DNA from 4 places in the Paenibacillus sp. FSL R7-277 genome. Region 1 is predicted to be linked to each of the others. Evidence: riboswitches for the same ligand, from Rfam matches in the RefSeq annotation. Region 1 holds a riboswitch; each other region holds the start of a gene.

Region 1 (8,212 bases):
CCCCCTTGCCGCTATAACAAGCGGCAATATCGGATCTTTAGCCGGGAGCTTCGCCTGCGGGCGAAGCGGATATAAAATCACAAGCCTGTTATGAAATGGAGCGGAGGGGAATTTTGGAGCTGTAGGAGCGTTAGCGTCCGCCTTTGTATTTGGATTTCTACCGCGAGAAGCGGTTTTAATCAAGAAATCCAAATACAACAGCGGCCGTAAGCCCAAAATTCCTTGCAGCGACCCTCATAACAGACAGGTTTTTACCACACAGACGCAACAAGAAATACCCAATAACAATACGATATGGAGGGTTCACTATGAAACTAGTACTTCTATCAGGCGGCTCCGGCAAGCGGCTCTGGCCGTTGTCCAATGATTCACGCTCCAAGCAATTTCTGAAGGTACTGGCAAGTCCGGCAGGTGAACCGGAATCAATGGTACAACGGGTATGGAGACAGCTGGAGGAGAACGGCATGGCCGGGTCCTCTTATCTGGCGACCGGACGCAGCCAGGTGGAGATGATCCAGAGCCAGCTCGGCAGCGGGGTGCCGATCATCGTGGAGCCGGAGCGGCGGGATACCTTCCCGGCTATTGCGCTGACGGCGGCCTACCTGTATTCCATCGCGGGGGTGTCCCCAAGCGAGACCGTGGCGATTCTGCCGGTGGACCCATACGTGGAATCCTCCTTTTTTGAAACGGTGCTGCAACTGGAGAACACCATGCTGGTGAGCGGGGCGAACCTGGCGCTGATGGGCGTAGTTCCCGAGCATGCTTCGGAGAAATACGGCTACATCATTCCAACGGGCGCAGATGCGGGAGCGAATGGTTACCTGCAAGTGAGCCACTTCCAGGAGAAGCCTGACCGTGTGCAGGCCGAGGAGCTAATCAGCCGGGGAGCGCTCTGGAACTGCGGAGTATTCGCCTTCCGTCTGGGCTACCTGCTGGATATCCTGCAGCGCAAAGGGCTGCCGCTGAATTACGAGGAGCTGCAGAAGCAGTATAAGCTGCTGTCCTCCATCAGCTTCGATTACGAAGTGGTAGAGAAAGAAGAGAACATCGTCGTGCAGCCGTACGCCGGATTCTGGAAGGACCTGGGTACCTGGAACACCCTGACCGAGGAAATGACCAGCAACCATGTCGGCAAAGGCTTCATCACCGCTGACTCCGAGGGCACCTGCCTCATTAACGAGCTGGATATTCCGATTACGGTCATCGGGGCGAAGGATCTGATTATCGCCGCCAGCCCGGACGGCATTCTGGTAACGCATAAGGCCGAGAGTCCGCGGATCAAGGAAGTGCTGAAGACTTTTGAACAAAGACCGATGTACGAGGAACGCCGCTGGGGACACTACAAGGTGATCGATTATGTGAAATATGATGAAGGCAACGAGGTGCTGACCAAGCGGATCTTCATTAACGAGGGCAAAAATATCAGCTATCAGCTGCATCACAAACGCAGTGAAATCTGGACCTTCGTCAGCGGGGAAGCCAGCATTGTCATCAATGAGAAGATGCATACGGTGAAGGCGGGAGATGTGGTGCGGATACCGGAAGGGACCAAGCATGCCATTCTTGCTCTTACCGATGTGGAGTTCATTGAGGTGCAGACGGGGTCTGAGCTGGTAGAGGAAGACAATATCCGTATTACTCTGGACTGGGAGGATATCGCTCTACATCAGTTCATTTCTTAGGTCTAACTTATCTATTTAACCAATTGTTACAATTTTAAATCAGGTATTGAGAACTATTTTTTAGACAAATTTTGTTTTTACTCTACATTAAATTTGCATATCGACGATACTTACGGTAAGAGGGATTGATCCTTCCAAAACGACAATGGCAAACCTAATCGAAAGATAGGGACGCAAAGCTATAGGGCCTTCGCAAGAGTGGCAGCCTGGCTACCGAAAGGAAGAGAATATTGTGAAAACTTACCGTAAGTCTCGTTTGCTCTGCGCTGTGCTGTCGCTGGCCGTGGTATTGTCTGCTGTACCCGTGGGACTGGGAATCGCCCCGTCCACTGTCAAGGCTGCTTCCTCTACAGGAGCGCCCGTGAACCCTAATGCCTCAGCCGAGGCGGTCAAGCTGCTGAACAATCTGTGTGATATCTCGGGAAATGGAATTATTACAGGGCAGCATGACTATTTCGAGAGTCCGGATGAGCTGAGCAACAAGCTGAAGGGAACAAGCGGACAATACGCCGCACTGCATGGTTATGAGCTTGGAGCAATCGGTGGACAGAGTGAGAGCGGAGTAGCTGCACAACGCAAAAATATTGTCTGGAGTGCGACGAACTGGTCCAGAGCGGGCGGCATTGTCGCCATGACCTTCCACCAGAATCTGCCGGGTACCAAGTACGAATGGTCCAATGTGCAAAAGTCAATCAGCCAGGCACAGTTCAACAAATACGTAACCCCCGGCACCACGGAGTATAACGCGCTGATCACCGATCTGGATAAAGTAGCCGTCTCGCTTAAAAGCCTGCGGGATGCCAAGGTTCCCATCCTGTGGAGACCGTACCATGAAATGAACGGCGGCTGGTTCTGGTGGGGGAAGAAAGATAATTTCTCAGCTCTGTGGAATATTATGTATGACCGTTTCGTAAACGTTCATCAATTAAATAATCTGATTTGGGTATGGAACCCGAATGCGCCGAATGCCAACTCTGATCCCTATGCACGGACTTATCCGGGTGCGGACAGAGTGGATGTGCTGGCAGCGGATATATATAATAACGACTACTCGAATAAATATCATGATGATCTGACCAGCCTGGCTGGCGGCAAACCGATCGGCATCGGCGAGAACGGTGAAATGCCGAATATCTCGAAGCTGAAGCTGACCCAGCAGAATTACGTGTTCATGATGAACTGGGGCAAGATGCTCTATGAGAATAACAGCACGGCAACGATCAAGAATTTCATGAACGACAGCTACACACTGACCCGTGACCAATATAAGGCCTGGTCTGCTCCGGCGGCGGCTCCTAAGCCAACAGCAACGCCGACGCCTACAGCAACACCAACGCCTACAGTAACACCAACGGCAACCGCAACGCCAACACCGACAGCAACGCCAACCGCAACATCGGCACCAACCGTTGCGCCGATTCCGAAGCCGGTCCCAACCTCCGGTGATACGGAGAGCAAGCCTGCCCAGAACGGGTTGCTTGGAGAATACTTCAAGAACATGACACTCTCGGGGACACCGGTTATGGTGCGTAACGATGAGGTCATCAGCTTCAATTGGCGTCAGGGTGCTCCTAATGCCGCACTTGGCACAGATTACTTCTCGATCCGTTGGACCGGCCAGATTAAGCCGGCTTACAGCGAGACCTATCAGTTCTATACTACATCGGATGACGGTATCCGCTTATGGGTGAACGGCACAGCAGTCATTGACAGCTGGGTCAAGCAGAGCGGAACTGCCCGCACAGGAAGCATAGCCTTGACTGCCGGGCAACTGTACGATATTAAGGTAGAGTATTATGAGAATGCAGGCGATGCGAATGTCCATCTGATGTGGCAGAGCCCCAGCCAGGTGAAGGGAACCGTACCTGCAAGTGCGCTTTTCTCCAGAGCAGGCAACACATCCATACCTGCTCCGGCTGCAACAGCAGTACCGACAACGGTACCAGCAGCGACAGTAGCGCCAGCACAGACAGCAACGCCGGCACCAGTAACGACACCAATGCCAACACCAGCACCAACACCAACACTGACGCCAGCACCGACACCAACGCCAACACCGGTGCCTACGCCGACAGCGGCTCCCGTTCCTTCTCCTACAGCAACACCGGTGGATCTGCCGGTAGAAGTTCCTGCTGCCAATGGACTGTACGCGGAATACTTCAATAACATGACGCTATCGGGCGAACCCGCTGTAGTGCGTACCGATGCTGTGCTTGATTTCAACTGGCGCCAAGGCTCGCCGGATGCCGCTCTCGGCATAGACTTCTTCTCTGTCCGCTGGAGCGGGAAGATGAAGCCGCTGTACACGGAGACTTATCAGATCTATACCCATTCCGATGACGGTATCCGCGTACGGGTGAACGGTGAGCTTGTGATTGACAGCTGGGTGAAGCAGAGCGGCACCGAACGCATGGGCAGCATCAGCCTGACCGCAGGCGAGCTGTATGATATTCAGGTAGAGTATTATGAGAATCAAGGGGATGCAAAAGCGCGGCTGATGTGGCAGAGTCCAAGCCAGGCCAAAGGAACCATTCCGGCAAGCGCGCTGTTTCTCCCTTCCGCTTCGTAAGCTCATAAGGTCCGCAGCTGTGTTCAACATTGGCGCTGTTACTGGTTAAGACGTTACAATTATAAATCCTGCAAGCCACTCTTAATGGCCCTGCTTACCAGCAGGGCTACTAAGCTATAGACGACCATCCGGGAAGCGTAACCGCTCCGGGGTCTGCCGAAGCGGTGTGGCTGGAGAAAGGAGATTACATTGAACACTAACCGTAAGTACAGGCTATTTACAACTGTTTTTCCTCTTATCCTTATCCTTTCATTGCTTCCATGGGGGGAAGGGCGCAGTCTTCCGGCAGATGCCAAGGTTACCACACTGGCCTCCCCTGCCGCCGCTCCCATTAAGCCCATTAATCCTTCGGCCTCCAAGGAGGCTTCCGCACTGTTAAGCTATCTCCACGATCTCAGCGGCAAGGGCATGATATCCGGCCAGCATGATTATTTGGAGAGCCCCGATGAATTCAATAATAAGCTCCGCACCACAACCGGCCGCTATGCCGTTCTGCATGGCTATGAGCTGGGAGCCATAGGTAACCAGTCCAAGGCGACCATTGCCAAGCAGCGTCAGGCTGTCGTGGACAGCGCCATCCGGTGGCATAAGGGCGGCGGCATTGTCGCCATGACCTTCCATCAGAATCTGCCGGGAACTGCGCCGGTATGGACCAATGTGCAGAAGCCGCTTAGCCAGAATCAATTCAAGCAGTACGTCACTCCCGGAACGCCGCAGTATAAGGCTCTGATTGCCGAGCTGGATGAAGTGGCCAAGTATCTGGGTGAGCTGCGGGATGCCGGAGTTCCCGTGTTATGGCGGCCCTATCATGAGATGAACGGCGGCTGGTTCTGGTGGGGGCAGAAGGATGACTTTGTGAAGCTGTGGGACCTGGTCTATGACCGCATGGTGAATACGCATAAGCTGAACAATCTGCTGTGGGTGTGGAATCCGAATGCCCCCAACAAGTCGTCTGAGCCGTATGCCGCCTATTTTCCCGGCACCGCCAAGGTGGATATTCTGGCCGCCGACATTTATGACAATGATTTCAAGCAGTCTTATTATGACAGCCTTCTGAAGCTTGCGGACGGCAAACCGATAGGCATCGGGGAGAGCGGAGAGCTGCCAGACCCTGTCATCATGTCTCAAAAACAAAGCAAATGGGTATATACGATGACATGGGGCAAGATGCTGGTGGAGAATAACCCGACCGTGAAAATTCAAAGCTTCATGAACCATAAATATACGGTCTCGCGGGAGGATTACAAGCTCGCAGCGGGTGCCAAAACCCATGCGGCGGCTGTAAGCTCAAGGAACGGCCTGAGAGGCCAGTATTATGGCAATATGGACCTGTCCGGCACACCGCTGCTTACCCGTAACGACAGTACCATTCAGTTCAACTGGCATGGGAATTCACCGGCATCCGGCCTTCCCAAGGATTCATTCTCGGTACGCTGGACCGGGACCCTTAAGCCTCTCTACAGTGAAAAGTATACGTTCACCGCTTCTTCGGATGACGGCATCCGCGTATGGATCGGCGGCAAGCTCCTGATCGACAGCTGGAAGAACCAGAGCAGTGCGAGCAAGGAGGGCAGCATCACGCTCTCTGCGGGTACCCCCTATGCTATCAAGGTTGAGTATTACGAGAACCGCGGGGATGCCAGCGTCAGTCTGATGTGGAGAAGCCAGAGCCAGAAGCAGATGATTATTCCCCAGAGTGCGCTGACGCTTCCTTAAGGAAGCCGCGCAGAGGAAGAAGCGTGACGTTAGCCCGGTGCAGCACAGAATTCCGGAAGAAAGCGAGGACAAGGGAATGAGGACTAGAGTTCAAAAGAAACCCAGTAAATATCTCCACAGGCTACTAAAATTTGCAGCACTGATCATCTTGATTCTGTTGTCCGTCTCTGTCTTCGGAGATTACGGGACCAGGGACGGTGAAGCAGATGTGGATCTGTCTTCATTGTCGGCGGCCAAGGATGCCGGTCCTGAGATGCCGGAAGGAACGGTTCTATGGAAGCTTGGCAAGCATGACGGCTCTGCCGGTGAGTTCAAGGCGGCAGGGTCAAGCGGGGTGAAGAAGTCGCTCAGCATAGCCTCAACCACTGCCAGGTCGGCAGAGCTGAAGTCACTGCCCTCCGGCCTGCACGGGGAGACCAACCCGGAGCTGCGGATTCAGTATGAGCTGGATAAGATCCCGGAGCACGGGGTCTTATTTCGCGTGAGCATTATCGATGCTTACAAATCCGTTCCCCAGATGAGCGTGTTCTCCAACCGTCAGCTCTCAGGCATTATTCAGATCGCCGGGATTGCCGGAACAGGCAGCAAATACGACTTCCGCAAAACCTATGAGCTGTACATTCCCAAAGAGCAGCTCATCAGCGGCACCAACGAGCTGACGCTGCGGACGGCCAGGGGAATCTATTCCTCAGAGGCTGAGGATAAGTACAACTGGTGGACCTGGGATAATCTGAGTCTGGAGGCGCTGAAGTCTCCGATTAAGGAGCCGATTCACGGCAGCTATACGCTGACGGGGACGGTGGTGAATAACAAGCAGTTTTATTTTGACGAGGGGGCGGTTACCCATCTGCCCTATATTATGAAGTGGCTGGGTGTAGCCTATAGCGGCAATATCATGCGGACCAGCTGTGCCAGCGATGTAGGCCGCTCGTGTGAGAATATGGAGGAGTACTACAAGGTCCTGAAGGATTACAATATGCAGGCCGTAGCGCTCTATCTGTACACAGGCGATATCAAGCTGAAGGCGGATGGAACTCTGCCAGAGGATGCGGAGAAGAAGCTGACGGATTATTTCCAGAAGTACAGCCCGTACTTCCAGTATTACGAGGTGGATAACGAACCGGGCCTGTTCAACCGTTCCAAAGCGGTCAATCTGGCCATAGCCGAGTGGCTGAACAGCAAGGGTAAGACGATCGCACCGCATCTGCAGACGGTTGCACCCGGATGGGCCTACTGGCCGGGCTACAGCGAAGACTCGTGCGGCAATCAGAAGGGTCCGGTGAAGCAGTGCGGAGACCCGGACGGCTGGGAACGCGATCCGAAGCAGCGCGATGAGCTTGAAGCGGTAACGGATCTGACGAATGGCCATTCTTATGGGGATTCCTATATTTTCGGACAGGGCGGGAGCTTCACGGAGAACCTGAAGACCTTCGGGGGCTCGGTAGACGGCCTTAGCAAAAAAATGCTCGCCACCGAGTTCGGCACCTCGGACTCCCATGTGGACGCGTATCAATATGGGGCCAAGGAGCGGACTTCAGCGGTGTTCGACCGGATTATGCGGGCACATATCGGCTATGCCGAGATGTTCGTGCAGCATGCCGCCTTCTTCAAGAATTTCAGCCTGTTCAAATACGGCTTCAATCTGGAGGATCATGATCCGGCGGCTACAGAGATCTACTACACCAAGGAAGGCGAAGAATCCCGCGTCAGTATCATGCGCAGGCTGGATCTGGCTTATGCTACACACGGCGCTCCGCTGACCTACCAGATCAGCAATAAGGAGGAGCTGAAGGATAAGCTGGTCTACGTAAGAGCAGTGGACACCTCCACGCTTGAGCCGCTGGCGGGCAGCAAGGCCACCTCCAACAAGGTGCTGGTGAACTTCGTCAATTTCGAGAAGACGGAGCAGACCGTTAAGGTTAAGGTCACTATGCCGAAGAAAACGGAGTACGAAGGAGAACGGTTCGGCAAGGGCGATACTTATGAGGAGGCCCGCAGCTATGTAACCGGCAGGGCTGCTTCGCCGGAGCTGGAATTCACGGAGACGCTGGCTCCGGGAGAAGGCGTGCAGTACATTCTGGAGCCTTCCTCTGAGGTGGCGGATATGGCGCCTCAGGGCCTGAAGGCGACTGCTGTCAAGGGATTATCGATGCATCTGAACTGGCTGGAAGCCCCCGGAGCAAGCTATGAAGTGCTCCGGGCAGACGGCCCGGACGAGAAGCTGAAGGTCATCGCTACAGCAGTG
Region 2 (8,212 bases), on a different contig from region 1:
GTGGTCCAGCCGCTCGATTGGCTTCCTACATTGTAACGATATGGGACGTTATCCAGCCCTGATATGGAATCTGCGGCGGTTCCCGATACTTGAACCTGTGAATCTGAAGAAATCATACTGACATTTCCAATCACCGGAGGAGATTTATCTACAACGATGGTGACCGAATTCTGGGTGGTGACTTTTCCATCGCTGGCCGTAAAGCGGATGGTATGGCTGCCTTCCGATAAAGCTGCTATGTTCAGCGGGTTAAAAGATACATTTTGGGTTGTAGCTGTATTGGTTATCGTCTTACTTTCCCTTGCTGCTGCCTCTGAATCTATGTAATATTTCAGTTCAAGCGCATCTCCATTTGAATCTGTTACCCCTATCACAGGGATGAACAGAGAGCTTTGACCAATTTGCTGACCGTTGGGTGTGGGTATGGTTATTGTAGGGGCTGCATTGGAGGTAAGATTCTTCTCCGGGAGATACTCAGAGAGTGAGTTTCTCCAGCCATTAGAAGGCTCATTTGGTCTATGATTATTATCCCCTGCATATACCCCAATACTGATCTTTGTTGGAATTCCACCAGTCAGTTCTCCCCCATGCTGCACAACAAAATCACTTGCATTGGTTATGAACGTGTTGCTGGTAGGACCCCAAGTCAAATTTTCTACACGTGTATGTGTATAGTAATCTGCACTCGAACTATTTGTTGAATTACTCGCATACACAGTTATATCCAAGTATCTTGTACGTTGACTGTCATTGTCCCAAAAGGTACTTGAGCCTGAAGTCATGACGGCTGCTTTGTCCAAAGCAATATCATAGCTCATTTGTCTTGTAGATAGATCAAAGCGAATATTCTTGAGCGTAATTCCCGGCATATCCAAAGTGATTTCGGCGATATTACCCATAGCTGGCACCCATCCAGCCGTTTTTATGAAACCATCGAAGTGGAGATCAGCAAAGCTGATAATATTAGACTCTCCTGCTGCTTTAACCTGTGATCCCCCTGGAAATAGAATTAACGTAACCATTACAAAAACACATAAAATAGATATCCATCTTTTCAGCATATCCTTCATAGTTCCTCTCCTACCGCTATTAAATCTACTCTATGGTATAGGTTACTTTAGTAAATTGATTCGTCTTCGCATTGAAGATAATCGTGTTCATTGCAGCCTTATTGCTCGTTTGTACGCTGAATACAATTTTTCCCGGTTCAAACTGGATTACATTCACCGCTGTGCCCGCTATGCTGCCAGTCTCAAGCTCCATGTCCGGGGTCTCTGCACGCAGATCCATGACCTCAAGATTCTTGGCATTATAGGTGACTGTAACTCTGCGCTCGGATTTGTCACTTTTATAAGGGATGATCATTACAAAATTAAGCTGAGAGTCCTTTTCCGGCTTGATCGTTACTGCAGGAGTCGTTGTTTTCTTCAAAAGCTCTGACCAGTCGCTCGTCGCTCCTGCATTCTTAGCCCGAACGCGATAAGCATGCATTGTATTGGGCTCAAGTCCGCTGTGTGTGTATTCCAGCTGATTGGAATTCGAAATGACTTGTCCATCTACTTCCAAATCATAGCTGGATGCGCCATTCACTGAATCCCAGGCAAGAAGAACCGAGTTCACCGTAACTTCGCCTCTAAGATTCTTCGGCACCTCTGGAGCTGTAACACCAGTAACAATCGTAGTCCATTCACTCCAATCACTGACGACCTGGGTGTTCTTGGCCCGTATCCGGTAATTGTGCTTGGTATTAGGCAACAACCCGGTGTGTGTGAAAGTAACCTTGCTGCCATTGTCAATAATTGTACCGTCAGCTTCAATTTCGTAGCCGGTAGCACCCTTCACTGAATCCCAGGATAATCGGATTTGATTGCTCTTGGTCTCCGTCTTTACATTTCCCGGAATCCCGAGCACTGTTGAAATCGTCAGAGGTTCGCTCCATTCTCCAAGAAAGCTTCCCTGCTTCGCTCTGACCCGATAATTATGCCAGGAATAGGGCTCTAATCCGGTATGCTTATAGGATAATGATTCTTCATTATTCAGAACTTCGCCATCCACCAGAACATCATAGCCGGTCGCATTCTCAACCTTGTCCCATGTAAGTTCAATACTTGTATTCTTGGCCGATGCCTTCAGATTAGTTGGTTTGCCGAAGGTAGTGGTTGCAGATACGAATCCGCTCCACTCGGCAGCTCCCGCCGCATTTACAGCTCTTACCCTATATTTGTGCGCTGAGAAGGGTACCAGCTTCTTGTGGATGTAGAGGTTATCCGAAACATTGCGAATCGTTGTCCCATCCAATTCAATATCGTAACTTAGCGCACCTACAACTACATCCCAAGTTATTGTGATTTCGTTGCTATTCACTGAAGTCTGAATATTAGCAGGAACGCCCGCATGAGTAGAATAAACAATCGTTTTCGTCCAGCTTCCGACTCTATTCTCATTCTTGGCCCGCACTCTGTAGGTATGCTCTGAATTCAAAGGGAGCTGTGAATGTGTGAATTCAAGCTTCAATTCATTATCCATCACATCACCATCTACCTCGATGTCATACCCTGTGGCCCCGGCAACTGGGTCCCAAGCTACATGCACAGAGCTTCCTTCCACTTGTGCAATAAGATTCTGTGGAACTCCAGGCAAAGTATGCACGGTGATGATATCGCTCCATTCACTGATTCCATCATCGTTCTTAGCTCGTACACGATAGCTATGCTTGCTGTTAGATTGGAGACTTTCATGTATAAACGAATTATCGGTGATGTTATTACTAACGACTCCGTCTATCTCCAAATCATAGGAGGCGGCTCCCGATACAGCATCCCAGTGCAAATGAATAGACTGCTCATCTGCCGTTCCCTGCAACTTGGAAGGCACTCCAACTAGAGTGGTCTTCGTAACCACTTCGCTCCATGCCCCTGATCCGCTGCTGTTAACCGCTCGGATTCGGAATACCTTAGGCATGTTCGGATTCAGATCATTCTCCTGATAAGTTAGCACCGGTCCTATATTCTTTGTGCTGTTATTAACCTCTATTTCATAACTGGAGGCCCCGGTTACCGGCTCCCATGCGAGAGTAATGGTATGGCTTGTAGCATTCAATTGAATGTTCAAGGGAGCTGCAGGCAAGGTCCAGTAAGACGAGGCTGTTGACCACTCCCCTTTGATATCACCACTGATGGCCCGGATCCGGTAGAAATGCTCGGTTCCCGGACTAAGTCCCTCCTTGGCGAAACCAGGTTCACTGCCAAGAACGGTAACCTCTTTATCAAATTCCAACTCATAGCCGTCCGCATTAAACAAAGAAGGCCAGCCCAGTGTAATGGCTGAGTCTGTTGCACTTGCATTTACTGCTGGTATAGAAAACGGTCTTAGAGATACAGAAGGAACCACCTCACGAATCTGCTGCTCGCTCTCCCAGAATAAGCTGGCCTGAGGATTCCCCATGTCATTCGCATACTCCATCTTCAGGTCATATTTTTTCCCCGCTTCGAGCTGGAGAGTTCCTTGCTCCACATGCTGCTTCGCTGTCCAGGCATCGACCAGGAGCTGATCATTCACCCAGAGTCTGACTCCGCCTGACGTTTTAGCCGAAAATATATATTTATCTGTATAATTAGGTTGAATTTGACCTGTCCATCTTACGGAGAAACGCTGGTCCTCTATTCCTGGCACGCCCAGGAGAGGTTGCCCTGATAGAGAGATAGAATCATCTACCTTCACTGCCTTCTTGCCCGTAAAATCATTATTACTGTAATACTCAGCCTTAAGGCCCGACAGAACATACTTCAACAATGTACGTCCTGCTTGCTCATTCCCCGTGTGTATTACAGGTCTTTGATTCGAGATGACATTACCGCCTACTGCAAATAATCCGCCTGTATTGATATTCAAGTGATTATTTACACTGACGTTGTCCCGGACAAACAGGTCTCCTTGGGCTACATTTAGTTCTGCCCTTGAATTATTGGAAACCACTTCTCCTACAGACATTTCTTCGTCTACATTCATAGTTACCATAGTGTTGATGTTCATATTGCCTTGTACTACTATCCGTTTCGCGGATAGATCGAGAGAGCCATTGTTATAAACCAAAGAACCTGCAAACAATTCATTATCTACATGTACATTGGAGTTATTATTCAAATGCACAGTCCCCTGTACCCATAGGTTACCAAGATTCTCATCTGGTGCAGGGTTGATAACATTAACATCCAACTCAGTATTTGCATTTAATCCTCCACGGAGGATTAACGATCCGTACACCGTTATATTCAAATTCCGGTTCGTATTCATGCCATCTACGATTAAAATGACAGGCTGTTCTGCACTTCCAAACGTAACGCTTGATTCTAAATTCAGTTGTCCTACTGCAATAATGGCAGGCTTGTTGCTGCTGGAGCGGATAGAGCTTTGAATAGCTTCAATATCAGCATTTCTTAGTTCCACTGCATTTTTGCTAATATGCTGTATTTGTTGTTCAATAGATTCTATTTGTTCGCGGATATGCCGAGAGATTTCTCCTTGCAGGCCATTAACGTGAATAAAAGGCGGAGCGTTATGTATGTTAGTCATACTTCCAGATAGAAGTACTTTGTCTCCTGCAACCTTATTGGGTTCAAAAGGCAAACGGATTTGAGGCGGTATCAACGTGGGAGTGTATGTATTAACCAATGAGATATCTATGCTATTTAGAGCAGTCTCAATTCCAGGAGCATTGATTTGACTTAAAGTTAGTCTTCCATCTTCGACAGCAACCTTCTTCTTGATCGTTCTATGCTGCCCTGCTTCAAGAGTGAGTCCCTCCATAACTTTGATATTCTCAACAGTTAGGGAATTATTGCTGCTATAAACAGAGTCACCTACGGTTACTGAGACTTCATAAGTACCATTGTCTAGCGCTATTTCCCACTTTCCATCCGGATGGATTCGTGTCAGGCTGCTTATGCCGGAGTTGTCGTATGTATCTCTTGAGACTGTTGCATCGGTATGATCCATGTTCCAGCCGTAAGAGTATTGGTTTTTGACACTAAAAACGGCTCCGGAATCTGCAAGCTCTCCGTCCTGTACGGGAGTTTGTTCGGGCTGAAACCGGATTTTGAGCATACTGTACTGCGCGGAAATCTTCATCCCTGAGAATTCCACGAAAGGTGAGAGAAGTTGAGCCAGAATGATAAAACACAGTACCTTGCATATGAAGCTTTTGCTATTTGTCATAAAAGACCTCCGCTCAATTACAATTCCTTTAAAAAAGGGCGCAAAAAAACCACCGGAAAGAGCGGCCCGGCTGCCATTCACAGATGGGGATTTCCCGCCCTGTGGTAAGGCCCGTGGCTTTGCGTCCCTGACTTTCGTACAGGTTTGCCTTTTTAGTTCTAATGGTTACATTCATGCAAAATCATTTCGATTCACTTCAATTACAATCTGTACTTACCTTGGCAATAATACCCTATATTTGAATCATATAATATTGTTATTTCTGTGAACATTTGAACTGAGCAACCCCCGCACCACCACCCAACTCCCAATCGGCGCAACGCCCAATCCCAGCATGAGCAGAGTTAGAGTCCGCGGGGACTGGTCCAGGGACAGCACGGCGATGAAGATCAGCAGGCCGAGGAGGCGGCCGCTCATCAGGCTAAGCTCCCTGAGCACTACCAGCTCCACGCGTTTGCCGGCGCTCTCCTCGGACACTCCCATCAGGTCGAAGCTGGTGGACAGCATCGGCAGCATGTAGAGCGGCAGACAGAGTGAGGTCCCGATTCCCATGATTAGGAGGGTGGTAAAGTTCACCTTCCACAGCAGCGGAAGAAGGAAGGCGATGAGCAGCAGGCTGCCTGCCAGCATACCGCCGAGGCGGGCGCGGGGCTTGAACCATCTGCCGGCCGCATAATAACTGATCAGCGAGACGGCTGAAGTCAGCAGGGCGAACTGTCCCAGCTTGCTCTCCTCCTGTGCTGCAATGTAGACGAGCAGACCGATCAGGAAGGAGAATACGCCTTCCCGGATGCCCTGAAATACTAGCGCCGCCGCAACTGGCCGCCAAGGACTGCGCCTGCGGGTAAGCTCGCGCCAGGGCTCCAGCCAGAGATAGGCTTCGCCGCGCGGCCGCTTGCGCAGGCCGAAGCTAAGCACAGCAGCTACCCCATAGATACAAAGCGACAGTATGAATACCATACGGTAACCTTGTCCGCCTTGCCAGCGGGAGATCATCCAGCCGGAGACCCAGGGTCCGGCTATTCCCGTCAGGGAACCCAGCAGGCCCATCCACCCGTTATAGAAATCGCGGTTCTTGGCATCGGTAATCTCGAAGAAAACAATATTGAACGCCAGCCAGTACAGCCCGATGGATAGCCCTAGGACCCCGCCCAGCGGCCAAATGTAATGAATCGCGTCGCCCCGCAAACACAGCACCAGCAAATAAAAAAAGCCCGATACGGCAATTCCCAGCCGCAGGGCATTCATTTTGTTATGTTCTTTCACCCACTTGCCGCCCAGCCAAAAGCTGAGACCCACGGCAAGCTGCTGGGCCACGGTGAACCAGCCGATCATGGCGAAGTTCTGCCGGCTTTTCCACAGATATACGTTGAGGAACGTTCCTGCAAGCACTGTAGCCAGAAGGTATAGCCCACCTACAGCCAGCAGCAGCGCCGCCTGTCCCCGTTCTGAACCTCTCATGCTTAGCCCTCCCTGCTCGTCCTAAGACACATCATCTATTACTAACATGTCCAGACAGCAGGGAAAGCATGAATCCGATCTTTATTCGGCTGAGGTGCTGAGATTGCGGACAAGCTGGATGCGGTCTTCCTGCGCCAGGCTGTGCTGCACATGGAAGCAGGAAGGACAGACGTACAGATTCAGCGCAAAAGGAGGCTTCAGCACAGCTGCGCCGCCTAGCGCTTCCGGCGTTGCCGGAGTGAACCCGTCCACCTGCTGCGTACCGGAGTGAAGCATCAGCTCATGGCATTGCGGACATTCCGGAGCTTCCAGCTGGGCAGCCAGCAAGCCTGAGACCTTGTCCTCATAACGCTTCAGATCATAGTCGTCACCGAACTGACCCAGCGTACCCCATACAGGCACCACGCTATCCTTGTCGTCGTCATCCCACAAATTATCGTCGCTGATCTCTTCCACTCCGGAAGCTTCCTGCGTATCCGGCTCTTCATCCTCCAGATCCTCTGCACCTATCGTCACTGTGCGGTAGCCGCTAAGCTCGTTATTGCAATGAGGACAGGTATCCTCGGGGCCAAACTCCTCATCCCATACAATCTCGGTATGGCACCATGGGCAAACTGTTGTCTCCATCAGTATAATCTCCTTCGCTTACTCACATTCGGTTCAATTCACCGTTAAATATATAATGCCGGCCGCTATAAAAGCCAGGGCTGAAAAAAACAGAATCCGAATCAGCAGCTTCATCTCCCTGCCCCCTAATTCAGAATATGGCCGCGCCGATAACATAGGACAAGGATATGGAGAGCAGCATGGCTGTCAGTCCTACGGCCCGGTTATCTGCGGCAATCTCTTCATCAATTGAAAAGACCGGAGTAAAAAACTCGAACAGGAAGTAAGCCAGCAGCAGCAGCAAAAAGCCTACAACCGACCATTTCATCGTCTCATAGATGGATGCCCCCGCTTCAATGCTGAAGCGTAAGATGTTGCAGATTCCGAAGATTTTGCCTCCGGTTGCCATGGCTACGGCCACATTCCCCTTGCGGATCTCTTCCCAGCAGTTGTATTTCGTCACCATTTCGAAGAAGGACAGGAATACGACCAGCCCCAATATGGCGACAGTGAAGTAGCCTAGCAGCGCCCCCAGCGGATGTTCCAGCAAAAGATCAATATTATCCTGCACACTTTTCCCTCTTCCCTGCCGGACTATGGGCGCTACTCCAGTTCAGCTACCGTCACACCCGCGCCGCCTTCATTGTAGTTCCCGAGCCGATAGCTTTTGACATGCTTGTGCTTGCGGAGGTATTCCTGTATTCCTGTCCGCAGGACCCCCGTCCCCTTGCCGTGGATAATGGAGATCTGCCCCAGATTGCCGAGAAAAGCTTCGTCGATGAAGCGGTCGGTCTCCATAATGGCTTCCTCCAGGTTCGCACCGCGCAGATCAAGCTCATTACGGATATTCTCATCGCGTGTACGCTTGACCGTTGTGGCCCTGCGCAGAGCCGGCGGAGGAGCATCCGGGGCGGAGGCCAGGAATTCCAGA
Region 3 (8,212 bases), on a different contig from region 1:
ATCGACGCGATGCAGAAGGATGCCGGCATGCCGCTCACCGGCCTGAGGGTAGACGGGGGTGCGGTGCGCAACAATCTGCTGATGCAGTTCCAGGCCGATATTCTGGGCAGCGAAGTGACACGTACAACCTACGCGGAGACTACAGCACTTGGCGCTGCGCTGCTAGCCGGACTTACCTCCGGGGTATGGACCCGTGAGCAGCTGGAGAGCTTCAATACGGCCGAGAAGGTCTTCTCGCCGCAGATGGAGCCGGAGGAGCGGGAACGCAGATACGGTGCCTGGCAGGATGCTGTGTCGCGCACGATGGGCTGGGAGAAGCATGAGGGCAAGCACGAAGGCAGACTTTAGAGCGGAGTAGAGGCATTAAGAACAGAAACGGCCCGCAGGCAGAAACTTTGCTGCGGGCCGTTTTTTACTCTGGAACAGAATGAACAGTAAGATTAGTACTCCATTACAAATGCGACATTCTGCCATCCGGCGCCCACGGTCCAGAACAGGACCTTGTCTCCGCGTTCAAGCTGCCCGGTAGTGACGGCTCTGTGAAGGGCAATGAACGGGCTGCTGGTCGAGGTATAGCCGAACTCATCGCCTATGTAGACTGCGGCCTCAGGGTTAATACCGGTTTTGCCGGAGACGGCCTGGATGTTCGGAAGAGACAGCTGTGAGAAGCAGGCAGCCTTGACCGATTCAGGGGCAATCCCGTTGTTGCTTAGCAGAGTGTTGATTGATTCGGAAGCGGCATCCACACAGATGGAATCATCGAATGGAATGAACTTCACATTGAACTCTCCTGCGGCAACACCGGTGCGTCCGAGCTTAGCCAGGCCTTCTGCCGGGAACAGAGAGTTGCCGTACACACAGGTGTCTGTCTGGTAGATAGAGTCAATGAAGCCGACCGAATGCTCATCGCGCTCCAGAATAACAGCGGCAGCGGCATCACCGAAGTTCGCGTAATATACCGGATCATTCTTGTCCGCATGCGGTGCCACGTAATCGGAGCCGATGACCAGGGCGCGGCGGATTCTCGGGTTCGCCATCATCTGGCGGCTGACCTGCTCAACCGAGGCGGTCATTCCGGCACAGTTGGCATTGCTGTCAATACAGATGGTATGCGAAGCCCCGTTAATCAGGCGGTGAATCATCAATGAGTTCGTAGGAAATATATATTCAGGGGTTTGGCTTGCATAAGCGATCAGGTCAATGTCAGGGCCGGTAAGACCGGTCTTCTCCAGAACATTACTTGCGGCTTCAAAAGCCATTGTCAGGGAATTCTCATCCGGGCTGTCGATGCTGTAGCGGTTTTCACGGCCCAGAGTAGCCAACAGTCCACGGATATCAATACCTTTGTCATCAAAATGCTGAATGAAAAAGTCATTGCCGATTCTTTTGTCTGGATGGTAGATATCAATGTCCTTAATGCGAATCCCCGCCATAGTACAGACCTCCTAAAGTTTTGTTAGCTATACTTCTCACGAATCTGCTTCTTACAAAACTCTCTTCCAGCATTAGCAGCCGGTTTAATGAATGAACCTGTGCGTTTCAAGCGGCTGATTTAGGTTTAAATTGTATTTATTAAGCTTGTACGGTTGAAGTGATCTCCAGATTCTCAAGTCCTGCTTTGCGGCCCAGGCGTGCCAGCTGCATTTTGAGGATCGGGTTATTTTCCAGGGTAAGACTCACTTTCTGGAAGCCGTCAGCCTTGAACATGATGAAGCAGCCTTCAAGCAGCGGTACAACATCAGGAGCGGTTACATTCAGCTTGCGGCAGTCGATCTCTAGTGCATATTCAGCAGGGCTGATCGGGTTAATAGTCTGCTGGTAAGCCTGTATAGATTTGAGCCCGTCCTCGTTAGAGAAGGTTCCCTCCAGCTCAATATTGATTACTTTCTTCGCAGTATCTGTCTTCAAAATAAATTGTCCCATGTTGATCTCTCCCTAAGTGTAATTTCCAATACCTCCAAAACGTTATTCCTGCGACTCTATTCGACAAAACCGCAATTCGATTTGGGATATTTTGCCTTCATTATAACCAGATCATACTGAAACGTGCAATCAAAAGTCGAAATTTGTAGATTTATGAAGATTTTTCTTTGATCTCCTCCAGGGTATCCAGCAGCACATTAAAGGCCGAAATCACCCGGGGGGCACCGACGCAAGGGGTCAGATGCAGCAGCACGCCCTTGATCTGCTCGACGGTCATGCCAACGCGGAGCGCCATTACATAATGAACCCCCAGCTGTTCATATTGTCCCATCGTAATCAGCGACGAGATCACCGCGATCTCCTTCCAGTCAGAGCCAATCGTGGTCCGCTGAAAAATATCGCCATAGGCATTGCCCATGATATATTCGGCTAATTCCGGAAAATGCTCTTTGATCGGAGCCAGGGCCTTGGCCCCATAATCTCCTGAGAGATCAGTGAAATGATCGAGTCCGCTGTTCATGTTCTTGTTCACGATATGTCCTCCTGATAGTAGGTTAGAAAAGGTGTGCGGATACGGCTTCCTTACGTAAGATCCAGCGTGCGGTGGGCCGTAGGAGGCATTTCATCACGGTCAGTCAGCAGCTCAATGACAGCTGCCTTGTTAAGTGCCACAGCTTCGCGGATTGCGGCAGCGAACTCCTCCTGCGTCTCGCAGCGGAAGCCGGCTGCACCCAGCGATTCGGCGAATTTCACGGCATCCATCGGAACCTCGAAGATCGTACCGTCAATCCGGCCGGTCGTTTTCTCCATACCCTTAAGCGCCATATCCAGCTGCTTATTGTTCACCACAATGAAAATCACCGGAATGTCCTTGCAAACGGCTGTGTTTATTTCAGTTCCGAGCATCATAAAACAGCCGTCACCGGTAATGCAGAAGACAGTCTCTCCGGGAGAAGCCGTCTTGGCACCGATCGCCATGCCAATTGAATTGCCCATGCAAGCAAAGTAGGCATCGAATATGAAGCTGCCGGGCCTGCGGACATTGAACCATTTCACAGCATTGAACCCGTGGCTGCCGTCATCTACAAACACGCTGCTGTTGTAAGGAATCAGGTCGCTCATTGTGCTCATTACCGAAGCCAGAGAGAGCCCCGCCAGCACGGGCAACTCGTCATTGTAAGCATTGGAGATTGTGATTTCATGCTTGGTGACCGTAGAGGGGTCCAGCTTCTGAAGATACAGTGCCAGGTTATCCCTTAAGTCCCCGCCGACAGCGATGGTGGATGAGGACAGTATTTTGCCGACAAAGGTTGGATCTACATCGAACTGGATCAGCTGCGGCGGATGATTCTCCGGCTTCAGGTTGCAGATGGTCATGTCGCTCAGGCGGGAGCCCAGAACAATGAACAGGTCGCTGTTGTTCAGCAATTCATCGCCGTGCGAGGAGCCGCCAACGCCGACAGGACCGTGGTAGAGCGGGTGATCATAAGCTATTGCACCTTTGCCGCCTGGAGAGGTGACTACAGGAATGTTGAAGGTCTCAGCCAGCTGAACCAGTTCCTGATGGGCACCTGAGCGGTTGACGCCTTTACCGGCAATGATCAGCGGCCTAGCGGATTGATTAATCGCCGAGATGACCCGGTCATAGTTCTGATAACTGACTAGTCCCTCGCGTTCCGGCAGAACAATCCGGCATTCCGCGAGCCGCTCTGTCTGCACATCAAACGGAATGCAGAGATGGACCGGACCTTTTTGGTCACCGAGGGCGATGGATAGGGCATGGTTGAAAATCGTGCTGAAGTGATCGCCGCGTTCAACGAGCTTGCTGAAGAGGGTGGCCGGCCGGAACATATCTGCCAAATCAGCCAGGTAGGAAGTGGAATCCTGACATTGGGGAATGCCCAGCTCCTTGATGGACTGATGTCCGGTGATGAAGAGGACGGGAAGATTATTGGCCTTGGCATGCGCTGCTGCGGTGAGCAGATTCGTTCCGCCCGGACCGGAGGTGCCGAAGGCTACCCCGAGACTGCCGGTCTTCAGAGCATAACCGCCGGCGGCGAAGCCGGAGCTGGATTCGTGCCGGCCGGGGATGAACTCTATACCGTAGTCAACCATTTTCAAAGCGATGGGGCAAATAGACTTGCCTATGATTCCAAAAGAATGAGTGACTCCCAGATCGTGTAATGCTTCCGCCATATAATCTGCAACTGTCTTCAGAACATCCACCCCGCAAGTTGTTATTTGTATACGTCAGCAATAGAAAACCTGTACTCACCATTGGAGCACAGGTCTGTTGCACGAATCACCATAATCAAACGCGAAACCTAAGGCGTTCACAGTTTTTCAGCAACCTGGCTGTCATGATCCCACTTCAGAAATGAGACTGTAGATCCATGGCTTTGCGTCATTCCCTTTCGGTGAATTTTGCCGGTATGCGGTTATAAATGAATTTGTGGAGAATTTTCCTTTACAATATATTCCTTGCTCCGCTTTTGTCAATAACCCCTGTGAGAAGAAACTCGGAATTTGACGAATATTCAGGAGTGGAAATGGCTAAATATTTGGATTTTCAAACTTTTGAAAATGGTTGTCCCTGGAAGACTAAAGTCTTAAAATGCAAATGGCCGTTTAGGTTGATTAATGTGGGAAGTGAGCACAAAGCCTCATTACATTCCTGATTTACTGCAAAACATTAAGAATTCACTAGATATACAGCATTACAAATTTCAGTGATAGGACTTAAGTAATAGTGATGTAAGATGTTAGCTTATAGACAAGCTATGACAATAGAACGACTATAGTAAAGAAGTGCAAAGCACGGTTTTTACCCTTATGCACAATTTCAACAATTTGTGAATATTACATAACAATCTTTGTTTTGCCCAAAAAAAGAGACACCTCCCGCAGAAAATTCCGCAGGCGTGTCTCTTTGTGCTGAGGTTAAAATTTGAAAATATGAATCGTTTTTTGCAGGTTGAAGACCGCGGAGGTCATCTTCTCTGTCTCCTCAGCTACGGATTGAAGAGCATGAATCTGTTCGTTCATCGCTGCGGATACCTCTTCCGTCCCTGCGGCGGTCTCCTGGGTGATGGCTGAGATATTCTCGATCGCCCCGGAGATCTTGAGCGCGCTCTCCAGCATAAGGTCACTCTCTGCGGAAAAGGAGGCAATCTGCTCGGTTATGTATTGGACACTATGCACAATTTGAGCAAAAATGTTGGCTGTCTCCGTAATCATCTCATTCTGCACTTGGACTACCTCTTCATTGATGGCGATGTTATCGATAGCCTGCTTGATATCCGCTTCGATGCTGCGTACCAGACCGAACACCTCTTTGGTTGAAGCGGTGGATTCCTCGGCCAGCTTGCGGACCTCCTGGGCAACAACGGCGAACCCGCGGCCATGCTCGCCTGCACGGGCAGCTTCAATAGAAGCATTGAGCGACAGCAGGTTGGTCTGTTCAGCAATTTCGGTAATCGTCTTGGTAATCATCGTAATGCCTCGTGCGTTATGCGATAGGGCTTCGATAGTATCCGCCACCTTCTGGGTAGCCTGGATGTTCTTGCGCATGCCTTCGGCTTGGGTATCCACCGATTGCCGTCCCTGTTCTACCAATTCCAGCGTATGTACAGACCTTTTATTCATTTCCTTGGTGGAATTCGTATAATTGGAGACTTTGATTTCGATATCCTTGATCGATTCGGTCATATCAGCGATATCCACCGAGATTTCGTTAGCACCGAGGGCCAGTTCATTGGAGGAGGAGGCCACCTGCGCCATGACAAACTTCAGGTTCTGATTCTTGTCTTCAATCCCGCGGCTGGCGTCCATAACCTGACGGGTAATCTGTGAGGCATCGGTGAGGATTTTTTTGAGCTTGTCAATCATGGTGTTGAAGGAGCGGCTGATGTCGCCCATGGAGCCATTCTCATCGGCACGGCTGGTGAAGTCGCCTTTGGCAATCGTGTGCGTCACATTGGAGATATCCTCAAATGAAGATGTAAGCGTTCTCTCAATGAAGCGCGCAAGCGGGTAAGTCAGCGCTGCCAGGACGGCGACAAGAATAATGCCGATGAGCAGCCTGTCCATGAGGATTAGTGTGATTAAGACAGGGACAGCGAATAAAGCGGCAACCAGGTAACATCCGGTGACGATTTTTTGTTTCAACGGCAGCTTGTTCATCCAGTCCATAATGTAAAGTCCCCCTATAAATAATAATGTGTATTGTAATATTATAGGGGATACTAGTGCATTTGGTCTATTATTAAAAATCGTATAATGCTGCCGCTTCACGCAGAGCCGCAGCAACCGTATCCGCAAGCTCAGGCGGTGCCGTCACCTTGATACCCTGACCCAGGGACAGGATGATCCGGCACGCAGACTCCGGCGTGTTGAACTCGGCCTCGGCCCTGATCCAGCCCGGGGCCTCAGCAGGCTCCTGGTGCAACAGGGCGACGTATCGCTCCTTCTGCAGCTCCTTCATCGTTTGCTCTCTTACAAGAAGGCTGGAGGGGTACCTGGGCAAGGCAGACTTGAATGCGGCGGTGGAGGTCTCCCAGTACTCAGACAGGTGGAAATCCTCCGGCTGCTCAAAAGACTCATCTGTGACTTTGGCCTCAGTGATTCTGGAGACCCTGTAGGTCCGCAGCTCGCTGTGATGCCCCGCGACCAAGTACCAGACGCCGCGCTTGACTACCAGCCCCAGCGGTGCAACCAGCCGCTCTGCGGCGTCCTCCCCGCGCAGATAGGTGATGCTCACCTTGCGGTTTTCCCATAAGGCTCCCTGCAAAGCGGATAGGCAGGGATAGGTTTCCCCGGAGGGATGCCACCCGGCTCCGTCGATGTGAATCCGCTGGCTGAGGAAGCTGAAGGGGGTGACTGGCTGCCGCGTAGCGACGGCCTGGAGCTTGCGGGCGGCCGAGGAGAACTCCTCCTGAATGCCCAGAGCGTGCAGAATCGCCGGATCAGCGGGCACCAGCAGCGCGGCAATCTCCTTGGTGTTCATTCCGGTCAGGGAATTCCGGTAGCCTTCAGCCAGCTTCCAGCCGCCTTCCCGGCCGCGCTCCGCCAGCACGGGGATGCCGGAGAAGCTTAGTGCTTCCATATCCCGGAAGATTGTACGTTCGGATACCTCCAGCGTTAGCGCCAGCTCTTTGGAGCTGATTTTCCCGCGGCTCTGTAAGAGTTGAACGATAGTGATCAGGCGATCCGCTCTCATTCTGTAACCTCCCTTGAATGTATTATTTATATATGTCAATGGTTGTCATGTATAAGGTATATATTAGACAAGAGTACGGATTAGCGCAAATGATCATCTAATCCGGGCATGATAGATGAAAGGGAGCGGATCAAATGACAAATCTGCAAGGGAAAGTGGCATTGGTAACAGGCGGGAGCAGGGGAGCGGGCAGAGGCATTGCACTGGAGCTGGCGAAGGCTGGTGCCTATGTATACATTACGGGCAGGAATGCCGGTATGCCGCAGGAGGGACAAGCAAGAACGCTTGAAGGGGTGCTGGCTGAGATCCGCCGCTCAGGCGGGGACGGAGCCGTGATCCGCTGTGATCATACCAATGACAGCGAGACAGAGGCTGTAATCCGGCAGATTAGCGCAGAGCAGGGCAGACTGGATATTCTGGTCAATAACGTCTGGGGCGGCAATACTCTCCCTATCGGGAATGAACCGTTCTGGGAGCAGCCGGTGCAGCATTGGGATCATATGTTCACTGCCGGTGTGAGGGCGCAGCTAATGACTAATTATTATGCTGTACCCCTGATGCGCAGGGAAGGAGCGGGGGCGGGTAAATTAATCATCCATACGACCTTCTGGGACGAGTACAAGTACACGGGGAACTTCTATTATGATCTGTCCAAAAATGCGCTGGTGCGTATGGCCTACGGGCTATCCCTTGAACTGGCTGAGGATGGCATCGCAGTGATCCCCGTTTCTCCGGGCTGGATGCGGACCGAGCTGGTCCTGGACAGCTTCGGCACAGATGAGGAGCACTGGCAGGAGGAGGAGGGGCTTCAGACCACTGAATCAACCGCTTATATCGGACGGGCAGTTGCAGCACTTGCTGCTGATCCTGAAGTGATATCCATGACTGGTACTCCCCAGAAGGTAGGGGACCTGGCATGGAAATACGCCTTTACGGACACTGATGGCCGGCAGGTGCCAGCCTACCGGATTTCATAGTATAACGCAAAAACACTCTTTGGAAGTGCGCGGCCTGGGGCCTGCACTCCCGAAGAGTGTTTTATTGTGAAGAAATAAGAATTAGAGCAGAATG
Region 4 (8,212 bases), on a different contig from region 1:
CGGGTGAACAGATAGAGAGCGAGTGGCTTCGGACGGGCGTTGATGCTCTGGATGGCCTCCTCCAGCCGGGTATACTCCATAATCGGCAGCACAGGCCCGAAGATCTCATCCTCCATGGAAGCGTCACTCCAGGCCGCCGGATAGATCAGAGACGGCTCGATATATAGCTCCTCGGGAATGACCGTCCCGCCCAGAATCAGCTTATCGCGGTCCCGCTCCAGCATCTCCCCGATCCGCCGCAGCTGGCGTTCATTCACGATCCGTCCGTAGTCTGTGTTCTGCCGGATGTCTGTGCCATAGAAATCAGTGACGCAGCGCTTCATCCGCTCAATCAGCTCGGCTGCTACCTCCCTATGGACCAGCAGATAATCAGGCGCAATACAGGTCTGTCCCACATTGATCAGCTTCCCCCAGACAATCCGCTTCGCTGCAGTCTCCAGGTCGGCGCTCCGGTCTACGATTACTGGGCTTTTGCCGCCCAGCTCAAGGGTGACGGGTACCAGGTTCTTCGCCGCCGCTTCCATGACAATTCTGCCGACAGGCACACTCCCGGTGAAAAAAATATAATTGAACGCCGCATGAATCAGCAGATTCGTCGTTTCCTTCTCACCCTGTACTACCCGGATATAGGCGGGATCAAAGGTCTCCCGGATCATGTCCTCAATGACAGCGGAGGTAGCGGGCGTGCTCTCGGAGGGCTTCAGTACGGCGCAGTTCCCGGCGGCAATGGCACCGATTAACGGCTCGATCAGCAGCTGGAACGGGTAGTTGAACGGCCCGATAATTAGCACCGTCCCGTAAGGCTCGGCTATGATTCTGCTCCGTGCCGGGAACAGGTGCAGCGGTGAGCCTACCTTCACCGGCTTCATCCAGCGCCGTAGATGCTTCATCATATAGCCGATGCTGTCCAGCGTGAATCCGATCTCTGTGGCGTAAGCCTCGAATTCGCTTTTATGCAGATCCTGGTTCAGTGCAGCGATAATCCGGGCTTCATTGCGTGAGATGGCCTCCTTCAGCTTCTGAAGCTGCTCCAGCCGGAAGCCGGGGGTTCTCGTGACTCCGCCGGTGAACCATTGTCTGTGCTCAGCCAGCAGCCGGTCGATCTGTTGTGCAGTGTATAGTGGCATGCTTGTATCCTCCTTGGTGATTTGCGGTTCCTATAGATTGCCTGCCGAAGAGGGCAGAGTCTGGATGTAATCATGCATCCGGCTCCGGTTCAGCAGGGTGATTTCATTGCCCTTGAATTCGATCCAGCCCTGGTCGCGCAGGAATCCCAGCTCCCGTGACAAGGAAGGGCGGGCGGTATTCATATGTTCAGCCCATTCCTTCCGGCTGAAGGGGAGCTTCAGCCGATCGGACTCCTGCTGCTCTCCCTGCTCCAGCAGGAAGTCTACGATACGGCGGCGCAGCGGTCCGGCGGACAGGTTCTCGATCTTCCGGTTCACGAGCACCAGCCGCTCGGACAGATTCTCGATGAAGCGGGTAAGGATATCGGTGTCGGCCGCGAATAATCTCAGCAGCTCCTGCTTGCTGATGAACATCACCTTGCAGGGGCCTGTGGCCGTGACGGTGGCGGGCACGGTGTTATTCCTGCGGAATAATACAGCTTCGCCTATGGTCTGCCCTTCCTTCAGGTGGGCGATGGTTACACTGCTGCCGGTAGGGTGTGTCTTCTGCACCTCAATGCGGCCGGAGAGCAGAATCCCAAGCCGGTCCGCCGGATCACCCTCTGCCAGAATAATCGCATTCTTATGGTAGGAGCTGACAGCGTAAGCCAGTGTATGCAGCAGCTGTTCGATCTCATCTGCGGACTTTCCGCGAAATAGCAGGCAGGATTGCAGCGAAGCGGGCTCCGGTCTCATACTTTTCCTCCCGATGTGTTGTGATTGGTAACATTCGTTACCGATTGATAGACGAAAGTCTACTACAATTATTGGTAACTGTAAAGGCGAGGCACAGAGCGATTCCATTAATGATAAGGAGTGATCAGGTAATGAGCGAAATGTTTTGTTTCCAGTGTCAGGAGGCAGCTAAGGGGACGGGTTGTACGATTCAGGGGGTGTGCGGCAAGACCAGTGAGGTAGCTAAGCTGCAGGATCTTCTGGTGTATACACTCAAGGGCATCGCCATCTTCGCGCGCAGCGGGCGTGAGCTGGGGATTACTGATCCGGTGACGGAGAAATTTATCATAGAGAGCTTGTTCGCTACGATTACCAATGCTAACTTTGTGCCGGAATATTTCAACGCGAAGGTCCGGGAAGGACTGGCCCTGCGGGATCTGTGGCGCAGCAGAGTGGCTGATGCCGGAGTGATGGCCTATTTGTCGGAGCATGACGCAGCGAACTGGAATGCAGTGACTGATGAAGAGCTGATGGACAAGGCGGCAACCGTCGGTGTGCTTGCTACGGAGCATGAGGATATCCGTTCCTTGCGCGAGCTGCTGACCTATGGCCTGAAGGGAATGGCTGCTTACATGGAGCATGCTGCGGTACTGGGCTTCTATGAAGCAGGAGCACATGCTTTTATGGAGAAAGGCTTGGCTGCAGCACTGGATGACAATCTAAGCGGCGGTGAGCTGACGGCTCTGGTGCTGGAATGCGGCAAGTTCGGCGTGGATGTGATGGCGCTGCTTGACCGTGCGAACACCGCAGCCTACGGCAATCCGGAGATTACCACAGTCAATATTGGGGTAGGCACGAACCCTGGTATTCTGATCAGCGGTCATGACCTCAAGGATATGGAGGCGCTGTTGAAGCAGACCGAGGGTACCGGAGTGGATGTGTATACGCACAGTGAGATGCTGCCGGCCCACTACTATCCGGCCTTCAAGAAGTATAGCCACTTCGTAGGCAACTACGGCAATGCATGGTGGAAGCAGAATGAGGAATTTGCCAGCTTCAATGGTCCGATTCTGATGACTACGAACTGTATTGTGCCGCCGAAGGACAGCTACAAAGACCGGCTGTACACGACAGGCAACACCGGGTATCCGGGAATTCAGCATATCGCGGCAGGCGCGGACGGAGAGAAGGATTTCTCGGCGCTGATTGAGCAGGCCAAGAGCTGCAGCGCTCCGGTGGAGATTGAGACAGGCGAGATTATCGGCGGCTTCGCGCATGCGGCTGTAATGAATGTCGCGGATCAGGTGGTTGGAGCGGTAGAGAGCGGCGCCATCAAGCAATTCTTCGTCATGGCCGGCTGCGACGGGCGGATGAAGAGCCGGAATTATTACACCGACTTCGCAGCAGAGCTGCCGAGTGATACGGTGATCCTGACCGCCGGCTGTGCCAAATACAAATATAACAAGCTGGCGCTTGGCGATATCGGCGGAATTCCCCGCGTGCTTGATGCCGGCCAGTGCAATGACTCCTATTCTCTTGTGGTTATAGCGCTTAAGCTGAAGGAAGTGTTCGGTCTTGCAGACATCAACGATCTTCCGATCTCCTATAACATTGCCTGGTATGAGCAAAAAGCGGTGATTGTACTGCTGGCGCTGCTGCATCTGGGCGTGAAGAACATTCACCTGGGTCCTACACTTCCGGCCTTCCTGTCGCCTAATGTAGCTAAGGTTCTGGTAGATACCTTCGGTATCGGCGGTATTACTACCGTACAGGAAGACATGGAGCGGTTTATTGCTGCGGTATAATACAATACAGCTTCAGCATTAGCCAAAATACACAAAAGCGAGTCTCCGTATAAGGGGGCTCGCTTTTGTATATGAATATGAACGTCACCGTCAGCGCTTACGGCAGCCGGTAGACTGCAAACGGCTCGCTGGTGCGGAAGGCGGCGCTGGCCTGGTCAAGCTGCTCAAGTATTCCCGCATCCGTTGAAGCGGAGAGACTCTGCAGATTATGTTGTACCTGCTCTACTGTAGTTGCACCGACAATCACCGTGGAGACGGCGGGCCGGTTCATCAGCCAAGCCAGGGATAGAGCTGCAGGTGAGGTGCCCAGTCGCTCCGCAATGGCCTGAACCTGCTCCCCGAGCGAGATGCGCTCCGGGGTAAGGAAGCGGCGGAAGTTCGGATCGGTCTCTGCTCTGGAGCCGGCAGGGACCTTGCTGCTGCCAGTATATTTGCCGGTAAGAATGCCGCCCGCCAGAGGGAAGTACGGGATGATGCCCAGACCCTGATCCAGGCAGAGCGGAAGCAGCTCCGCTTCGGGCGTGCGGTCAGCCAGCGAATAGCTGCACTGGATAGAGATGTATTTCGCCCAGTTACGGGCTTCGCTGATTCCAAGCGCCTTCATCAACTCCCAGGCGGCATAATTGGAGGCTCCGATATAGCGCACCTTGCCTGCGGAGATCAGATCATCCAGCGTACGCAGCGTTTCCTCCAGCGGTGTGTAGGGATCGAAGGTGTGAATCTGATACAGATCCACATAGTCGGTCTTCAGCCGGCGCAGGCTGCCCTCCAGCTCCTGCATCAGATGATGGCGCGAAGAGCCGCTGCCGCCGGGTCCCTCATGCTTCGGCAATCCGGCTTTGGTCGCCAGCACTGCGTTATGGCGTTTGCCTTCAAGCGCAAGGCCGATGATCCGCTCCGATTCAGATCCGGCATAGATATTGGCGGTATCGATGAAATTGATGCCCTGATCCATAGCGGTGTGCAGAATGCGGACCGAGGTTTCCTGATCTGCCCGTTTGCCGAAGGAATTGGTTCCAAGACCCAGGGCGGACACCTGCAGGCCGCTATTGCCCAGACGGTTATATCGCACGCTCTCACTTCTCCTTATATAGTAGTAGTCTTAGCAGGAATCACGCACAAGCAGCTTGCCGCCGGACTCCAGGCGGCTGTCCTGTGACCGGGCGAGATTAATCACCGCATGCTCCTCCTGGAGCAGCTCAATCTCCTCACCCAGCTTAAGCAGCAGCCTGGAGAAGCGGCTTAGGACACTGTCCGTGATGTACCCGGTGAATTGTCCCGGATGGGCGAATACCTCAAGCATCTGCCAGAGCTGGTCCGTGCCGGAGCCGAACGCCCCGTTCATACGGCTTAGCGCAGCCTGAAGATCACGGATCAGGCTGCCCAAGTGGCTGTATTTATCCTCCAGCAGCAGCATGACTACCAGGCCGTAATTCACGGATTGCTGGCGGGATTCCACATTCTTGGCCAGCTGGCGCGCTGCCTCAAGCAGTCCGTCCGTCTCTGTCCGCAGCAGGCATGCGAGGCTGTGCAGACGATGCTGCATTACCCCGGCGTGTCCGGCGTACAGGCCGCTGCCGGTGACCTGGCCGCTAACGTAAATACTGCCGGTGGCTATAATTGTAGATTGGCGGATATCGCCATAGACGTACACATTCCCGAGGGCTTCAATTCGTACAGGTCCTTCCAGATCTCCCGGTACAATGATGTCACCTGCGAACATAACATCGCCCGCAGGATCTGTCATCTCTCTGGCCAGAAGACTGACCGGAGGGAAGTCACATATCCGGACGCTGCCGCTTCCTCCGCAGATACGGGGCCTGCCGGTGTGCCGGGCTACGATATTGCCACAGGGAAGGAGCTTGGCATGATTACCGGCAGCAAAGTAGATATCCTGCGGCGGGGGAGGGGGCAGGACCCTTCCGTCTGTGTCGAGGCCGGGAATGCCTTCTTCCGGCGGCAGCTTGCGGGCGAAGACTTCGCCTGCAAAGGCAAAGGGGGCTCCCGGGAAACGGAGATACTCCAAGGGTTCCGCAGGCTTCTGACCCCGGGCTCCCTGTCCCTGAAGCATCCGGTTCCCCTCCAGTGTATGCTCAGGCAGCAGGAATTCCAGCCGGGCTTCCTTGCCGGGCAGCGGGGCTCTGCCTTCAGCGATGCATACGGGGAGATATGTAGGGTTCGTAAGCTCCGCGTACAGGGCGGGAATGTTCAGGTTGCGCAGAATAAAACGGTTGTCCAGTGAGGCGATAATCTGTTCTATGGTGAGCGTGGACAGCAGCATCGCCGGATTGGGCTGGGCACGGACGACCGCTTCGAAGGCGGCGGGGCAGTTGACCAGATTCCAGGCGTACTTCTCTGCACGGTATAAAGTGAAGTGGACCTTGAGCTTGTCAGGCGATACGGTAATTTCATATTGCGGCTTCTCACAGATCTCCCAAGTGATATAATCCGCCCTGGTCACCTCGGTCGGCTCTGTAACGGTCTTCCAGTTGATCTTCAGGACAACAGGGTGGACCGCAGAAATGCGGGCGGGAGCACCTCCGGGGAGCGGGGGAGTAATGAATATCTGGTTGTCCTGCACGAGGATAATTCCATTCTTATCTCCAGTTGTCCCGTCAGAAGCTCGGCCCTCCACAGAGAATGAATCCAGGAGACCTTTACGTTCGAGCATCAGGGACTCTACGAATTCATATCGGCTTGGTTCGATATCCTGCTGCGGCATGGTTGTAACCTCACTTTTTCGTATGATCAATGGCAATTCGTACAGAAAAAGAACATCATCAAGCCTGGGAGGCTTTCCCTCCTGAATAGCTGGCTTAAGTGGTCTCTATTGGCAGCCTGGCAACCGTAAACGCAGATTCCGGCGTTCTTAGGCCCATAGCTTTGCGTCCTGCCCTTTCGGGAAGTTTGCCTTTAGAAATAGATCAATGATATACATCCTGTAGAGGTGGGAGTTATGGTCGACTGTAATCGACAAAAAGAGTCATAAATAGTTCTTACGCGTCATTAACTTCTGCAAACAAGCTTAATTCTAGTACTTAAAGAGCTATTTTTCAACTATATTATGCCTATTTATCAAAAAACTCGAAATATGCAGCTCTATTTCGACAAAAAAACTGGTTTCCCAGCGCTTACAGCTTATGGAAGAGGCAGGGGGAGGAAAGTATGAGCATTCAACTGTTGGGACACCCTGGGCTTGGTAAGAATCGGAGTGTTCTTTTTTGATAAGCGATTTTGCGAGTGTTAATGTTATGTATATGTTAACTGTGTAAATAAACACAAACATTCAGTGTATTATTTCGTAATAAAACCGAAGACATCGCAAATTCATTGTAATATAATCTAACTCATACCAAGGAAACGCGAATTAATGTTAACTAATATAACATTAATAGAGATAGCGACATCAGGAGAGGAGCATAAACCATGCAGATTGCAGCAACACCTTACATCTGGCCTTATGACGGGGCTGTGGACCCGGCGAAGACAGCGCTGATGATTATCGACATGCAGACGGATTTTTGCGGCAAGGGCGGTTACGTCGAGAGAATGGGTTATGACCTCTCATTAACAGCGAGGGCGATCCAGCCCATTCAGCGGCTGCTGGCCCGTATCCGGGACATCGAAGGCTTCACCGTGATCCATACCCGCGAGGGGCATAAGCCGGATCTGTCGGATCTGCCGGCGAACAAGCGGTGGCGCAGCCGCCAGATCGGGGCCGAGATCGGCTCCGAAGGACCGGCGGGACGAATCCTCGTGCGGGGGGAGCGCGGCTGGCAGATCATTGATGAGCTGGCGCCTGCCCACGGAGAGTACATTATAGACAAGCCGGGCAAAGGGAGCTTTTACGCAACAGACCTGGACCTGATCCTGAAGAATAAAGGAATTACCCATCTGATTCTGACCGGTATTACTACCGATGTCTGTGTACACACCACGATGCGGGAAGCCAATGACCGCGGGTACGAGTGTCTGATCCTTGCAGATTGTACAGGAGCGACGGATGAAGCGAATCACCTGGCGGCGCTGAGTATGGTTCAAATGCAGGGCGGAGTGTTCGGCAGTGTAAGTGATTCACAAGCGGTGCTGAAGGCGCTGGAGCAATACTAAATCATTCATAAACGGGGGAATAACCATGTGGAACAAGTCCAGAACAAAAGCGCTGATGCTGTTAACCTCGCTAATGCTGCTCCTGACCGCCTGCGGTAACAATACGGAAGCCGGGAAGGCTGAAGGCCAGGGAGCGGAAGGCTCGGGCGAGCTGAAAAAGGTGGTGCTCCGGCTGAAGTGGATTCACCAGGCGCAGTTTGCCGGCTTTTATACCGCAGTGGAAAAAGGCTTCTATAAAGAAGCGGGGCTGGATGTTGAGATCCGCCCGGGGGGCTCGGATTTCCCGGCTGTGCAGATGGTAGCTTCCGGCAGTGAGGAGTTCGGAGTTACCGGTGCCGACCAGATCGTCATCGCCAGAGAGAAAGGCGTCCCGGTCAAAGCGTTGTCCGCGATCTACCGCAAAACCCCGTTCGTCATGTTCACGCTCAAAGAGTCAGGGATCAAGACGATGGAGGA

Evidence for each region. Region 1 has a riboswitch for cyclic di-GMP ahead of C173_RS05425 (PA14 domain-containing protein). Riboswitches for the same ligand answer to the same signal wherever they lie in the genome.
Region 2: linked by a shared signal. The riboswitch ahead of C173_RS03530 (fibronectin type III domain-containing protein) and the one ahead of C173_RS05425 (PA14 domain-containing protein) in region 1 are both predicted to bind cyclic di-GMP.
Region 3: linked by a shared signal. The riboswitch ahead of C173_RS18870 (thiamine pyrophosphate-binding protein) and the one ahead of C173_RS05425 (PA14 domain-containing protein) in region 1 are both predicted to bind cyclic di-GMP.
Region 4: linked by a shared signal. The riboswitch ahead of C173_RS21205 (flagellar assembly protein A) and the one ahead of C173_RS05425 (PA14 domain-containing protein) in region 1 are both predicted to bind cyclic di-GMP.

Annotation. Positions count from the first base shown of each region.
Region 1 covers NZ_ASPX01000010.1:651-8,862, forward strand. Annotated here, with positions in the region: gene C173_RS05420 (sugar phosphate nucleotidyltransferase) at 309-1,682, shown strand; cyclic di-GMP riboswitch class I at 1,820-1,900, shown strand; gene C173_RS05425 (PA14 domain-containing protein) at 1,915-4,251, shown strand; gene C173_RS05430 (glycosyl hydrolase) at 4,504-5,967, shown strand; gene C173_RS05435 (discoidin domain-containing protein) at 6,044-8,212, shown strand, end outside.
Region 2 covers NZ_ASPX01000008.1:126,579-134,790, forward strand. Annotated here, with positions in the region: gene C173_RS03525 (fibronectin type III domain-containing protein) at 1-1,070, opposite strand, end outside; gene C173_RS03530 (fibronectin type III domain-containing protein) at 1,096-5,214, opposite strand; cyclic di-GMP riboswitch class I at 5,272-5,373, opposite strand; gene C173_RS03535 (MFS transporter) at 5,458-6,675, opposite strand; gene C173_RS03540 (hypothetical protein) at 6,757-7,302, opposite strand; gene C173_RS03545 (DUF350 domain-containing protein) at 7,433-7,852, opposite strand; gene C173_RS03550 (endonuclease MutS2) at 7,885-8,212, opposite strand, start outside.
Region 3 covers NZ_ASPX01000065.1:56,811-65,022, reverse strand. Annotated here, with positions in the region: gene glpK (glycerol kinase GlpK) at 1-348, shown strand, start outside; gene C173_RS18885 (3-oxoacyl-[acyl-carrier-protein] synthase III C-terminal domain-containing protein) at 441-1,433, opposite strand; gene C173_RS18880 (hypothetical protein) at 1,573-1,923, opposite strand; gene C173_RS18875 (carboxymuconolactone decarboxylase family protein) at 2,075-2,455, opposite strand; gene C173_RS18870 (thiamine pyrophosphate-binding protein) at 2,506-4,119, opposite strand; cyclic di-GMP riboswitch class I at 4,266-4,362, opposite strand; gene C173_RS18865 (methyl-accepting chemotaxis protein) at 4,864-6,114, opposite strand; gene C173_RS18860 (helix-turn-helix transcriptional regulator) at 6,188-7,141, opposite strand; gene C173_RS18855 (SDR family NAD(P)-dependent oxidoreductase) at 7,276-8,118, shown strand; gene serA (phosphoglycerate dehydrogenase) at 8,200-8,212, opposite strand, start outside.
Region 4 covers NZ_ASPX01000071.1:28,147-36,358, forward strand. Annotated here, with positions in the region: gene C173_RS21185 (aldehyde dehydrogenase) at 1-1,127, opposite strand, end outside; gene C173_RS21190 (Crp/Fnr family transcriptional regulator) at 1,158-1,862, opposite strand; gene hcp (hydroxylamine reductase) at 1,994-3,646, shown strand; gene C173_RS21200 (aldo/keto reductase) at 3,744-4,718, opposite strand; gene C173_RS21205 (flagellar assembly protein A) at 4,749-6,398, opposite strand; cyclic di-GMP riboswitch class I at 6,476-6,568, opposite strand; gene biuH (biuret amidohydrolase) at 7,073-7,756, shown strand; gene C173_RS21215 (ABC transporter substrate-binding protein) at 7,782-8,212, shown strand, end outside.